Regions from separate parts of the Sorangium sp. So ce834 genome, predicted to be linked through region 1. Evidence: riboswitches for the same ligand, from Rfam matches in the RefSeq annotation. Region 1 holds a riboswitch; the other holds the start of a gene.

Region 1 (6,129 bases):
CCGAGGCTCGGCGATGTCGTGGTCACCGTGGTGAGCGCGACGCGGCCCGGCGAAGCGTTTGGCCCGAAAGCGCCGGAGCTCGAGGATCTCTACCACCACAGCCTGCACGAGGCGTCCGCGTGACGACGCCCTCGGCTCAGGGTTTCGGGCAGCGGGCGCTCTGGGTGAGCGCCGTGGCCCGCGGCGAGCTCAGGCGCCAGCTCCTCGGCTCCGTGAACCTCATCCTGATGGCGTCGCTCGTCGTCCAGACGTGCATCTACGCGCTGAACTCCGAGTACATGGCGCAGATCGGCGCCAGCGATGTCCCGCGCAACTCGCCGTACGTCATCTACCACTTCACGAGCGACAACGGCTTCTGGCTGATCTTCTTCCTCGCGCACATCATGACGAGCGCGGTCGTCGACGACCTGAAGCACCGCTTCGCCGAGGTCGCCTACACGTTCCCCTGCGGGCCGAGGACGTACCTCTTCGGCAAGTACCTGGGCGCGCTCGCCTCCGGGCTCGTCGTCGCCGCGTCCGTATCGATCTCCTGGGTGCTGGTGCCCATGGCGATGCGTCACCTCGCCGGGCGCGCCGACCTGTTCATGCCCACGCCCTGGAGCGCGGTCGCGCACGCCTATGCGCTGTTCCTCGTGCCGAGCGTCTTCGGATTCGGCACCCTCTACTTCGCCGCGGCCGTGCGGAGCGGGCGCTCCGCGCCTGCGTATGCGCTGTCCTTTCTCGTCATGGCCGTCTGGATGGTTGGTATCCTCGTGCTGTGGCGAGGGGGCGTGGACCGCGAGGCAGGGGAGTGGCTCGACCCCATCGGCTATAACTCCGTCGCCGCGCAGCTCTCGTACTGGACGGCCGAAGAACGCATCCGCGGCACGATGAGCCTGACGGGGCCGTTCCTGGCGAACCGGCTCGGCGTGATGGGAATCGGTGCGCTCGCGCTCGTCGCCGCTTTCGCGAGGCCGAGCGCGGAGCGGCTCCTCGTCGGCTACCAGCGGGGCGAGGCCGGTGGATCACGGGGGGTGTGGGGCCGTGGGCAGGCGACCCGGAGCCCCGGGCATCCATCCTGCGCGCAGACCTCGAGCGAGGCGCCCGCGCTCCCGAGGCACGAGGCGAAGGCGCGCTTCGACACCCGAGCGCAGGGCCGCGCGGTCGCGCTCGTCGCGTGGCAGCTCCTCGCCGAGAGCCTCCGCGCGCGCGGCACCCGGATGGTGCTGCTCTTCGGGCTGATCCTCATGGTGGCGAGCGCCATGTTCCAGCTCGACGGCGGGGCGGACGGCCCGCAGCTGCCCTGGGCAGGCCTCGTGGGGCTGCGGCTCGTGGAGTTCTTCTACATGCCGACGGCGATCTTTCTCTGCTCCTCCGCTGGCAGCTGGGTCACGCGCGAGCGGGACGCCGGCTTCTCGCAGATCCAGGACGCGCTTCCGGCGCCGACGTGGGTGATCGCGCTCCCGCGCGCGCTCGCCCTCGCGGGGCTCGCCCTCGCGCTCGCGCTGGCCCCGACGCTGAGCTTGCTCCTCGTGGAGCTTGCGATCGACCGCGCCACCTTCGCCCCGCGCGAAGGCATGTTCTTCGCGCTCGCCGTCATCTGGCCCGCGAACCTCCAGGTCGCTGCGCTGGCGCTCTTCTTCTACAGCGTGGTCTCGCGCCGCGCGCTGGCCCATTTCCTGGCGTTCAGCGCCGTCTTCCTCTGCGTCATGAACCACTCGCTCAGCGTGGTCTCGCAGACGGCGCTCCAGTACGCGATGCCGATCCACGTCTTCTATTCACCCCTCACCGGCCTCGCGCCGTGGATCACCCAGGCGATCTGGGTGAACGGCTGGCTGCTGTCGGTGGCCGCGGCGATCGTGTTCGCCGCGGTCCTCTGGTGGCCGCGCGGCACGGAGCTCGCCTTCCGGGCTCGGCTTCAGCGCGCGCTGCGCGAGCGCTCGTCGGGCCAGATGATGGTGCTCGGCGGGATCGTGGCCGTCGGCGCCCTCTGCGGGCTCCGGGTGTACAGGGCCGTCAACATCGAGAACAGATACCGCTCGCCGGGAGAGGAGCGCGCAGAGGCGGCCTCGTACGAGGCGACGTATGTCGGGGTCGCTGCTGCCCCGAGGCCGCGTGTGATGGAAGGAAAGCTCGAAGTCGAGCTCCGCCCGGCGGAGCGCGAGGCGCGCATCGCCTACGAGCTCACGCTGGAGAACGGTGGATCGCGGCCCATCGAGGCGCTCGACTTCGACGTCCCGGAGAAGCTCTCCCTCGCCGCCATCGACGCGGAAGATCGAACGATCGCGTCCTGGGACCGCGACGATCGCCTGCGGCATCACCGGATCACGCTCGGGCGGCCCCTGGAGTCCGGAGAGACGGTCCGCGTCACCTGGCGCGGCGCGGCGGCATGGCCGTCGTTCGCCAACGAAGGCAAGCCGCACCCGATGTCCTCCGAGGGGGCCTGGCTCCAGGACCGCGACCTGCTCCCCAGGCTCGGGTACGATCGGCGACGAGAGCTCCGCGCCGAGGGTTACCGTCGCGAGCTTGGATTGCCAGCGCGGCGCCCGCTCCCGAGCGCCCCCGATGCGGCATCTTTCCAGCAAGCGTACGGCCTGGAGAGCACGGCGTTCCCCTTGGCCGTCACCGTGCGGGCCCCGGACGCGCTCGAGCTGGTGGTCTCGGGCGCGGCGGAGGGGCACGGGCAGGTCGAAGGGCGCGTGTCCGGGTCCGAGCGGCTCGCCATCGTCGCTGGCCGCTACGCGCGCACGAGCGGCACCTTCGGGGGCGCAGAGGGCGAGGTGTCCGTCGACGTCTACCACCACCCCGAGCGGGTCTCGGTGGCGCGCGCCTTCTGTGATGCGGCCGTCCGGTCGCTCGGCGCCTTGTCGGCGCGCTACGGCGATTATGGACGTCCACGCGTGCGCATCGTCGAGGTCCCGAGGGAGATCAAGGCGACAGGGCTGTTCGGCGACGTCCTGCTCCTTTCCGAAGAGGATGGCTGGGACGACGCTCCCGAGAACCCGGGCGTCCTCTTCGCGACGGCGCGGCACCTGTCGAAACGCTGGTGGATCGATCGGCTGCACCCCGCCCTCGTCGCCGGTTACGCCACGCTCGGAGAGGGATTGCCCGTCCTGAGCGGCCTCGTCACCGTCGATGCCGTGCTCGGCCGGGAGACCCGCAGGGCGATCTCGGACCGCATCGGCGAGAAGGTGCTGCGCTCGATCGCGGAGGCGCGCGAGCCTGTCGTCCCGCTGATGGAGGCGGACGCGGGCGCGTACGTGCCGCTCTACGCGGGCCTCGCGATGCAGCGGCTTCGCGATGAGCTCGGCCCGGACGCCTTCGACGGCGCGCTCCGGCAGCACCTCGGCGTGCAAGGGGGCCGGGGAGCGCCGGGTGCGAGCCTCGCGTCCCTTGCCTCGACATGGGAGGCGCTGCCCGGCGCCGGCTCGGCCGCACAGGGCTTGCGAACCGTGGAGTCCTGGGCCGTCCGCGCCCTCTCGGCCGACGGCGTGCCCGGCGAGGACGGGCGCTGGAATATCAGCCTGGATCTCGCGTTCACGCCATACACGTTCGAGGGGCACGCGTGGCGCCCTTCCGTCGCGCCGGCCTCGGCGCAGGCTCCCATGACGCTCGCGCTGCTCGACGACGCCGGCAATGAGCTCTCCCGCGTGCTCGCGACGCGCAGCCCCGGCGCCGATCGCGTGACGTTCACGTCGGAGCGCCGTCCGGCCGCCGTGGTCGTCGACCCGGATCGCGTGCTCCTCGATCGCAGCCCGCAGCAAGATCGCGCTGCAATTCGGCGCGCGGGGGTGCGCTGGACGCGCTGAGCGCCGCCGTGGTCCGCCCCCGCTTCCGCGGACAGTCTCACCATGCGCGAGCGCGGCTACATGGGCCTTATCCGAGCTCCATCGGTTCATGCAGGCGAGCCGCGTGTGCGGTCGCACGTCACGTCAGTCACCAAGATAGTTGAGCGCCTGGGCGTCGAACTGCCGCTCGAGCACCTTGGGGGCGATCGGGTCAGTGTGCCGCGAGCGCACGCGGCGAAGGCTTGTACGGCCAAGCCCGGCGCATCGATCTTCGACAGTGGACGGGCTGCATTCGTCCGCTCGTCCTGCCCCCACCCCAACATCTCGCTTGACCTGCGCATCGCACCGCCATATGTAGTGCCTCGTGTTGGTGCCCTTGGCTTCGGCCTGGGGCTCAAAAGGGAACCCGGTGCGAATCCGGGGCTGCCCCGCAGCGGTAAGCGAGAACGATCTCCACGACGAGCACTGGCCTTCGGGCTGGGAAGCGGTGGACCGTAGGAACCCGGCGAGAGCCGGAGCGCTCGCGAGCCCGAAGACCTGCCAACATCCTGCGTCGGGGAGACATCCCGCGCCGGTTTTGACCTGGAAGCCTCGAGGGAGGTGGGGAGGTCCGAGCTGGCGCAGACGCACGCGCCGTCCCGGTTCCGATCCGTCCCCCGAGCTTTCTTTCGCAAACGCCCGCGGGGGCGAAGGGTCGGTCCGATGATCATCTCCCAAGGTTCAGCGCCGCCGCGCGTCGCGGCGGGCTCTGTGCGCATTTCTGCATCTTCTGTCGCCGCAGCGCTCCTCCTGCTCTCGCCGCCCGCCTTGGCGGACGCCTTTGACGAGTACGCGGGGAACACGTCGTATACGTTCGACCTACCCGCCATCGCCGACGGGTGGTCCATAGCCCTGGACGGGTTCCCGACGACATCCGAGGAGATCGATGGATACGAGCTGGCCGGGCGGCTCCTCGTCGCCAACGATCAGACCTTGTACCTCCAGAAGAACTACGGATCTGGCGTCTACGTGCCCGTCGCGACGCTGAGCGACGGGCCGATGGATCCGAGCTTCCTCGCCATCTCGCCGGACGGCAGCACGATCGCGCTCGGCGTCGGCTACGGGGCGCCGCTGCTCGTGTTCCCGAGCTCGATCCTCAGCGTCACCTCGCCGCCCGACCTGCTCAGCCACGGGGACGTGATCGAGCTCGACGTCAACTACTACGACGGGGCCTGGTACGGTAACGACGCGCTCGTCATCAATGGCGGGTGGAACGGGCCGGGCGGCTACACGAGCGGCGTCTACGCCCTCGATCTGACCGCGCCGCAGATCGCGGAGATCCCGCTGATCACGAGCATCCCCGGCGCCTCCGGGGGGATCGCCGTGGACTCCGCGGGCAACCTCGTCACCGGGATCGGCTACCAGACCTCGCCCAACCGGACCGGCGAGCTCAGGATCTGGGCGGCGGCCGACATCCAGGACGTCATCGACGGCACGGCGAGCGCGTACGCCTACGGCGGCAGCGAGGGCTCGCTCCTGGCGAGCAATGTGCTGAGCGCGGCGGCGCTCGGCTTCGACGGGGACGACGCCCTGCACGTGGGCGGCGGGGACGCGTTCGGCGTCGGCGGCGCGAGCGAGAACGGCTATGCCGCGCTCATCCGCGCCAGCGTTGTCGCGAGCGTCGTCGGGGGAAGCCAGACGCCGGTGAACGAGGGGAGCTCGTCGCAGTACCTCGAGCTGACGCCGGACGCGTGCGAGGACGACAGCGCGACGTCGCCCATCGCGTTCGTCGGCCACACGAGCGCCCTGGCGATCGCCTGGAACCCGTCGGGGGACGAGTACTCGTCCCCCGCGGGGCAGTGCTACTCGGCCGGGAGCGCCTCGGATTTCTGGGAGATCGGGGTGACGCCGAAGGTGACGCTCTATTTCCCCGACGGCGCGCCGGACGCCGACAGCGACGGCGTGCCGGACGGCGCGGACAACGCCTACCTCACGGCGAACGCGAACCAGCGAGACACCGACGGCGATGGATTCGGGAACATCGCGGACGCGGATCTCGACAACGACGGCGACGTGGACACCGCCGATTACAACATCCTGGTGGCGTCGTGGAGCACCCAGCTGGGCGACCCCGGGTACAACCAGCACGCCGACTTCAATGGAGATGGGAGCATCAACACCGCCGATTACAACATCTATCTCGCGCGGTACGGCACGTCGGCGCCGTTCTACTGATCAGCACGCGGGCGCGCGCCGCGCCGGGTTCACCCCGGCGCGGCGCGCGCTCGCCTTCGGAGGTCTCATGGTTTCTCGTATCACGCGCGCGAGCGTGCTCCTGTCGGTGCTCACGATCATCGCCTGTTCCTCCGAGGGCTCGCCGTCC
Region 2 (6,129 bases), 5.7 Mb from region 1:
GAGCACGCGCGCGGACCCCGCGGTCGGCAGGGTCAGGCCGAGGAGCATGCGCAGCGTGGTCGTCTTGCCGGCGCCGTTGTGCCCCATGAAGCCGAAGATCTCGCCCGCCGCGACGGTGAAGCTCACGCCGTCCACGGCCGTGACCTTCCCGAAGCGCTTGCCGAGCGCGTTCACCTCGATCGCCTGGTTCATCGCTTGCTCCTCGCGCGCGACGCGGTCGCGCGCTGCTTGGTGGCCGTCGCCTCCGTGGAGGTCGTCTTCGTGGAGGTCGTCTTCGTGGAGGCCGCCGCCGGGCGCGCGGCCAGGCCGGCGCGGAAGACGTCGGCGATCGCGTCGAGCGCGCGCTCGCCGGCGAAGGTGCCGAACGACGTGACCAGCCCGAGGTGCTGGGGCGCGAAGCGCAGCACGCCGAGCACGAAGGGGATCGCGTCGCGATCGACGTCGGGCCGGATCTCGCCGCGCGCGATGCCCTCGTCGACCCAGCCGGCGATCTGGGCGACCTGCGCCTTCGCGGCGGCGGCGCTCGCGGCGTCGTCCTGCAGGCGGAGCGCGCGGAGGTCGGGGTCCTCGCGGAGGAGCTTGCCGAAGAGCGGCTCCGCGGCCTGCTGGCGGTAGGCGAAGCGGAGGGTCGCGACGAGGCGCTCGAGCGGGGACTCGAGGCCCATCACCTCGGCGGCGAAGCGGGCGCGGATCGCGGCGAAGGCCTGCTCGACCACCTCGCGCAGGAGGGCCTCCTTGTCGGCGAACTCCAGGTAGAGGGCGCCCTTCGCGCAGCCGGCCTCGGCGGCGACGGCGTCGAGGTTCACGCCCTTGAAGCCGCGCTCGGCGAAGAGGCGCCTGGCGGCCTCGAGGATCCTGGTGCGCCGGGCAGGGTCGCGGGGCTTTTCGGGGCGGCGGACGGGCACGGAACTGATATGACTCATTTGGACAAACGAGTCAAATCGGGCGACGCCCGGCGCGGGACGCGGGCAGGGGCCACGGAAGGGCTATCTCCGCGCTTCAGAGATCCACGCTCGAGCGCGGCTCCGGGCGCCGTGCCTCACTGCATGATGTCGTCGACGATCCGCGCCACCAGCCGGTCGCCGAGCAGGTGCTCCTCCACGAGGTCCTTCGCGTCCTCCTCGCGGACGCCGCGGTACCACACGCCGTCCGGGTAGACGGCGACCGTCGGCCCCTCGCCGCAGCGCCCCATGCACGACGTCCTCGTCACGCGGATCTGCTGCTGCTGGCCGGCCTGCTTCACGCGGCGGCGCAGCGACTCGAGCAGCGCCAGGCTGCCGCGGTCCACGCAGTCGGCGTTGCCGCAGACGAGCACGTGCTTGCGCAGCGGGCGGTGGGCGTGCGGGTGGTTCGACGCCTGCGTGTGCGTGAGCGTGTGGCGCACGCTGTAGAGCATCGCCTTGAGCCCGCCGACCTCCCGGGCGAGCCCCGGCATGGCCGTGCGGTACATGCACGTGTCGCAGGGGAGGGGAGACTCGCCGGCGAGCGCCTGGCGCGCGCGCTCGTCGATCAGCCCCGAGAGTGCGCTCGACCGGCCGAGGTGGGGCGCGAGCGACGCGCGGATCCACGGGTACGTCGACGCGAAGCGGTCGACCTGCTCGGCGAGCTTCGTCATGAGCCGGCCGGCGAAGAGGAAATAGGGGAGCACGACGACGCGCTCGGGCCGCTGGCGCGCGACGCGCTCCAGCGTCTCCTCGACCGAGGGCCGCGTGACGCCGATGAAGGTCGGCTCGACCAGGAGCAGCCCCCGGCCCTCGCCGATGAGGCGCGTCATCTTGCAGAAATCGCCGTTCGCGTCCGGGTCGCTGGACCCGCGCCCCACCACGACGAGCGCCGTCCGGGCGCGCGCCGCCGGGTCGTCCGGCAGCGCGGACGCGGCGCGCTCGAACGCGACCTCCGCGAGCGCCGGGTGCACGCCGAGGTGCCGCGCCGCCGAGAAGCGCACGCCCGGGTGCGCGGCCCGCGCCTGCTCGAGCGCCAGGGGGATGTCGTTCTTCACGTGCCCGGCCGCGAACAGGAACAGCGGCACGACCGCCACCCGGGACACCCGCGCCGCGAGCGCCGCGAGCGCGTCGGCGAGGTACGGCGTCGCGAGCTCGATGTAGCCGTGCTGCACCACGAGCCCGGGCCGCGACGCGCCGTAATCGGCCACGAGCGCCTCGAACTCGGCGTTCGACGCGGCGTCGCGGCTGCCGTGGCCGATCAGCAGGAGCCCTTCGTCATGCATGCGAGCGCCTCCTCCAGGGTGAGCGGGAGCCCTGCGCGGCCGCGCGGGTGGACTGGCTCGGCCGGGCTCATCCGGGCCCAGAGCTCCGCGACCCACGGCCGCCGGAGCCGCGCCCGCGCGAGCAGCTCGCCGGCCGCGAACACCTCCCGCGGCGGCCCGTCCGCGAGGACCTGCCCGTCGCCGAGCAGCACCGCGCGCGTCGCGAAGAGCGGCACGAGGTCGACCGCGTGCGTCGCGGCGACCAGCGTGGTGCCCTGTTGCTCGGAGAGCGCGCGCAGCGTCCGGCACAGGGAGAGCTCGCCCTCCGGGTCGAGCCCCGCGGTCGGCTCGTCGAGCAGGAGCACGCGCGGCTGCATCGCGAGCATCCCGGCGATGCACGCGCGCTTGCGCTCGCCGAAGCTCAGCGCCTCGATCGCGCGGCCGGCGAGGTGCGCGATCTGCACGGCCGCGAGCGCCGCCTCGGCGCGGCGCCGCGCCTCGGGCGCGGGCAGGCCCAGGTTCCGCGGGCCGAACAGGACGTCGTCGAGGAGCGTCGCGCCGAGCAGCTGGTCGTCCGGGTCCTGGAGCACGAGCGCGGCGCCCGCGGCCACGGCGTCCGAGGGCGAGCCCACGCGGCGGCCCGCGATCTCGACGCTGCCGCCGGGCGCGGGGAGGAGCCCGACGAGCGTCCGGAGCAGCGCGGTCTTGCCGGCGCCGTTGCCGCCGAGCACCGCCACGGACTCGCCCTCGGCGACGTCGAGGCGCACGTCGCGCAGCGCGGGCTCGGCGCCGCGGTAGCCGACCCTGGGGGCGCGGAGGGCGATCGCGCTCATCCCGCCGCTCCGGCGGCGACGCTGAGGCCGAGGGCCGCGAGGGCGAGGGCGGCGAACGCGAGGTTCGCGGCGGGCGCGCTCGGCCGGCGGTCGGCGACGGGGAGCTCCCCCCGGTAGCCGCGGAGCTGCATGGCGACGGCGGCGTGCTCGGAGCGCTCCAGGGTGCGGAGCGCCACGACGCCCGCGACGGCGCCGGCCGAGCGCGCGGCGGCGCCCGGGCGCGCGAACCCGCCGCGGAGCGCGGCGGCGCTCCACGCGCTGTCGGCGGCGCGCTGGAGCACGCCGGCGAAGCGCCGCGCGAGCGCGAGCAGCTCGACCAGGGCCGCGGGCGCGCCGAGCCCGGCGAGGGCCGCCTCGATCTCGGCGGGCGCGGCGGCGCTCGAGAGCCACCGGAGCACCGCGGCGGCCGCGAGGACGCGCGCGGCGATGGCCGCGGCGCGGCGGGCCCCGTCGCGCGCGATCGCGTCGAGCGGGAACGGCGCGCCCGCGAGGAGCGGCGCGCCCGGGGTGAGCGCGAGCGCGAGGGCCGCGGCGAGCCCTCCGAGCCACGCGGCGGGCGCGAAGGCGCGGAGGATGGCGCCCGCGCTCATGCCCTGGAGGGCGAGGGCCGCGCACGCGACGGCGAGCAGCGCGGCCGGCGTCCAGGGCGAGCGCGCGCCCGCGGCGACGCAGCACGCGGCCACGGCGGCCCCGAGGCGGAGCCGGGGATCCACGTCGCGGAGCCGCGCGGGGGGATCAATCCGCACGGAGCCCGTCGCCGCCGGGCTTGCCGGCGGGCTGGCCGGCGCGCTCCACGAAGAGCACGCGCGAGAAGTAGCCGAGGGCGAAGCCGGAGAGGAGCCCTGCCCAGAGGAACGCGAAGAGCAGGAGGTCGCCCTCGAGGCCCGCGAACAGCGGCCCCGTGTCGTGGCGGCCGGCGTCCTCGGCCACGCGACGGACGACGGCCTCGTCGATCCCGTCCCACGAGGCGTTGCCGCACGCGGCGAGGCAGAGCGCGGCGGCGGCCGGGAGCGCGGCGGCGAGCCGCAGCGCCGCGGCGCGCGCGCCCCCCGCGAGCGCCGGCAGCGCGCGGTGCGCGGCCCGCCGCGTCACGACGCCCCCGCGGGGAGCGGGACGACCTGGAGCCGCTCGAGGATGTCGGGCCGCCGGGCGCGCAGGAAGACGAGCGCTCCCGCGGTCATGGCGCCCTCGAGCAGGCCGAGCGGCAGCTGGGTGGGGACGAAGGCGAGGGCGACGCCGGTGAACATGGATCCCACCGACCCGTCGCCCGCGAGCCCGAGCGCGAGCTCGAGCGCCGTGGTCGCGTACGTGGCCCAGTCGGACGTCACGCCGGCCAGGAACCCCGCGACCCAGAGGCTCGCGCCGCAGCGCCGCGCGAGCCGGAAGACGAGATATCCGGTGAACGCGCCCGCGATGCCCATCGACGCGACGTCGGCGCCGAGCGTGGTGAGCCCGCCGTGGGCGAGGAAGAGGGCCTGGATGAGGAGCGCCACCACGGTGACGAGGACGGTCATCCAGGGGCCGATGAGCACCGCGGCGAGCCCGGTGCCGCACGGGTGGGAGCAGGTCCCTGCGGTCGGCACCGGCACGGGCATGCACGAGATCGCGAAGACGGCGGCGGCGATGAGGCCGACGAACGGCTTGTAGAAGGCGTCGTTCCGGGTGCGGCGCCGGAGCAGGTGGAGGGCGACGGCGACGAAGGGCAGGGCGAGCGCGTTCCAGACCGCGCACCAGCCGAGCGGCAGGACGCCCTCCGCGAGGTGCATCGCGGCCGCGGGCCGGGGCGCGAGCAGCGTCGCGAAGAGCACGGCGGCGATGGATATAGCGCGGCCGTGAAGACCGATTTCGGCGCTCCGGGTGAAGTCCGCACCCGAACGCCACGAAGACGTGCGCAAGCTGCACCTCGTGGGGAGCTCGGGTAGGTCTCCCGGCTCATGGGTTCAGGGAGCCTTTCGGGCTCCCAGCGCCGCGTCCACCTTCCCAGGCCTCTTCAGAGGCCCAGTGGTCTTTGGAGGCGGCTCCCCACTCACGGTGGCGGTACCGCGCCGGTTTCGCACCGGCTTCCCTGTTATGCCCAGAGGGCACCCGAGGTGTGGATTGTCAGATGGATGCTCGGTAGTCCCGTTTCGCGCCCGGCGTCAAGGACGTCGCGCCGCGGCCGCGGGGCAGGCGCTCGCCTCGCGGGGCTGCCCCGAGGCGCGCGGGCGCGTTCGCGGCGGCCGTCTCGCGGCGCGCGCGGGTGCGCTCGCGGCGGCCGTCTCGCGGCGCGCGCGGGTGCGCTCGCGGCGGCCGTCTCGCGGCGCGCGCGGGTGCGCTCGCGGCGGCCGTCTCGCGGCGCGCGCGGGTGCGCTCGCGGCGGCCGTCTCGCGGCGCGCGCGGGTGCGCTCGCGGCGGCCGTCTCGCGGCGCGCGCGGGTGCGCTCGCGGCGGCTGTCTCCGCGGTCCGCGCGGGCGCACCTCACGCCGGACCGAGCTCCGTGACGAACCGCGCGCGCGGGCTGCCGCCGCGTGCCGTCCAGCCCGCCGCGGTCCGCGGAGCGCTCCCGGCGTCCGGAGGTCCGGCGCGGCGGGGGCCCGCGCTGTCCCGCGCCCGCCCTCGCGCCATTGCGAGCGGCCGGTCCGCCGCTGCCGTGGTGTCCTGCGCGCGTGGCGCCGCCCTGTCGCGCCGACAGGCAGCGCGATGCGCGTTCGCGTCCTCCGCGCGCAACGTGGAGTCCGCGAAATTGACCGAGACGCACGCGGACAAGCTTCCTCGAAAAAGCTGCAAGCGATGTGTTTCTGTAGTTAAAGTCTCTTTACTTGCTCGTCCTGGGATCGCCGCTCGCCCCCGGGGCCCGCTCGGAGCGTGCGCCGCCCCGCGCGTGCGGCGCACGTTCCGGTGATTTTCTCGCCGCAGTGTGCTTTGTTCGTCCTGGCTCTTTACTTGTGAGCAAGTGTTCCGTGTCTGGCTCGCTTCGTCGCGGAGCCTGACGTGACGGGGCGGGCTCTCGTGCTCTCTTTTCGAGCGTGCGGCGAGCGACTCCGCCGGACGCTGCTCCCGCGCGGGTATGCCCGGCTCGAACGCGCATTCGCGGGAATCGGCGGTGTGCGC

What was found. A riboswitch is a leader RNA that binds a small molecule or an ion and turns the genes downstream of it on or off. The one in region 1 is predicted to bind cobalamin.
Region 2: linked by a shared signal. The riboswitch ahead of WMF20_RS02085 (energy-coupling factor ABC transporter permease) and the one ahead of WMF20_RS22570 (dockerin type I domain-containing protein) in region 1 are both predicted to bind cobalamin.

What each region holds. Positions count from the first base shown of each region.
Region 1 covers NZ_CP150351.1:6,244,860-6,250,988, forward strand. The annotation lists gene WMF20_RS22560 (ABC transporter ATP-binding protein) at 1-123, shown strand, start outside; gene WMF20_RS22565 (hypothetical protein) at 120-3,788, shown strand; cobalamin riboswitch at 4,119-4,326, shown strand; gene WMF20_RS22570 (dockerin type I domain-containing protein) at 4,575-5,981, shown strand; gene WMF20_RS22575 (hypothetical protein) at 6,049-6,129, shown strand, end outside.
Region 2 covers NZ_CP150351.1:548,732-554,860, forward strand. The annotation lists gene WMF20_RS02055 (ABC transporter ATP-binding protein) at 1-192, opposite strand, end outside; gene WMF20_RS02060 (TetR family transcriptional regulator) at 189-905, opposite strand; gene WMF20_RS02065 (CbiX/SirB N-terminal domain-containing protein) at 1,040-2,227, opposite strand; gene WMF20_RS02070 (energy-coupling factor ABC transporter ATP-binding protein) at 2,203-3,039, opposite strand; gene WMF20_RS02075 (CbiQ family ECF transporter T component) at 3,036-3,785, opposite strand; gene WMF20_RS02080 (hypothetical protein) at 3,775-4,131, opposite strand; gene WMF20_RS02085 (energy-coupling factor ABC transporter permease) at 4,128-4,805, opposite strand; cobalamin riboswitch at 4,940-5,143, opposite strand.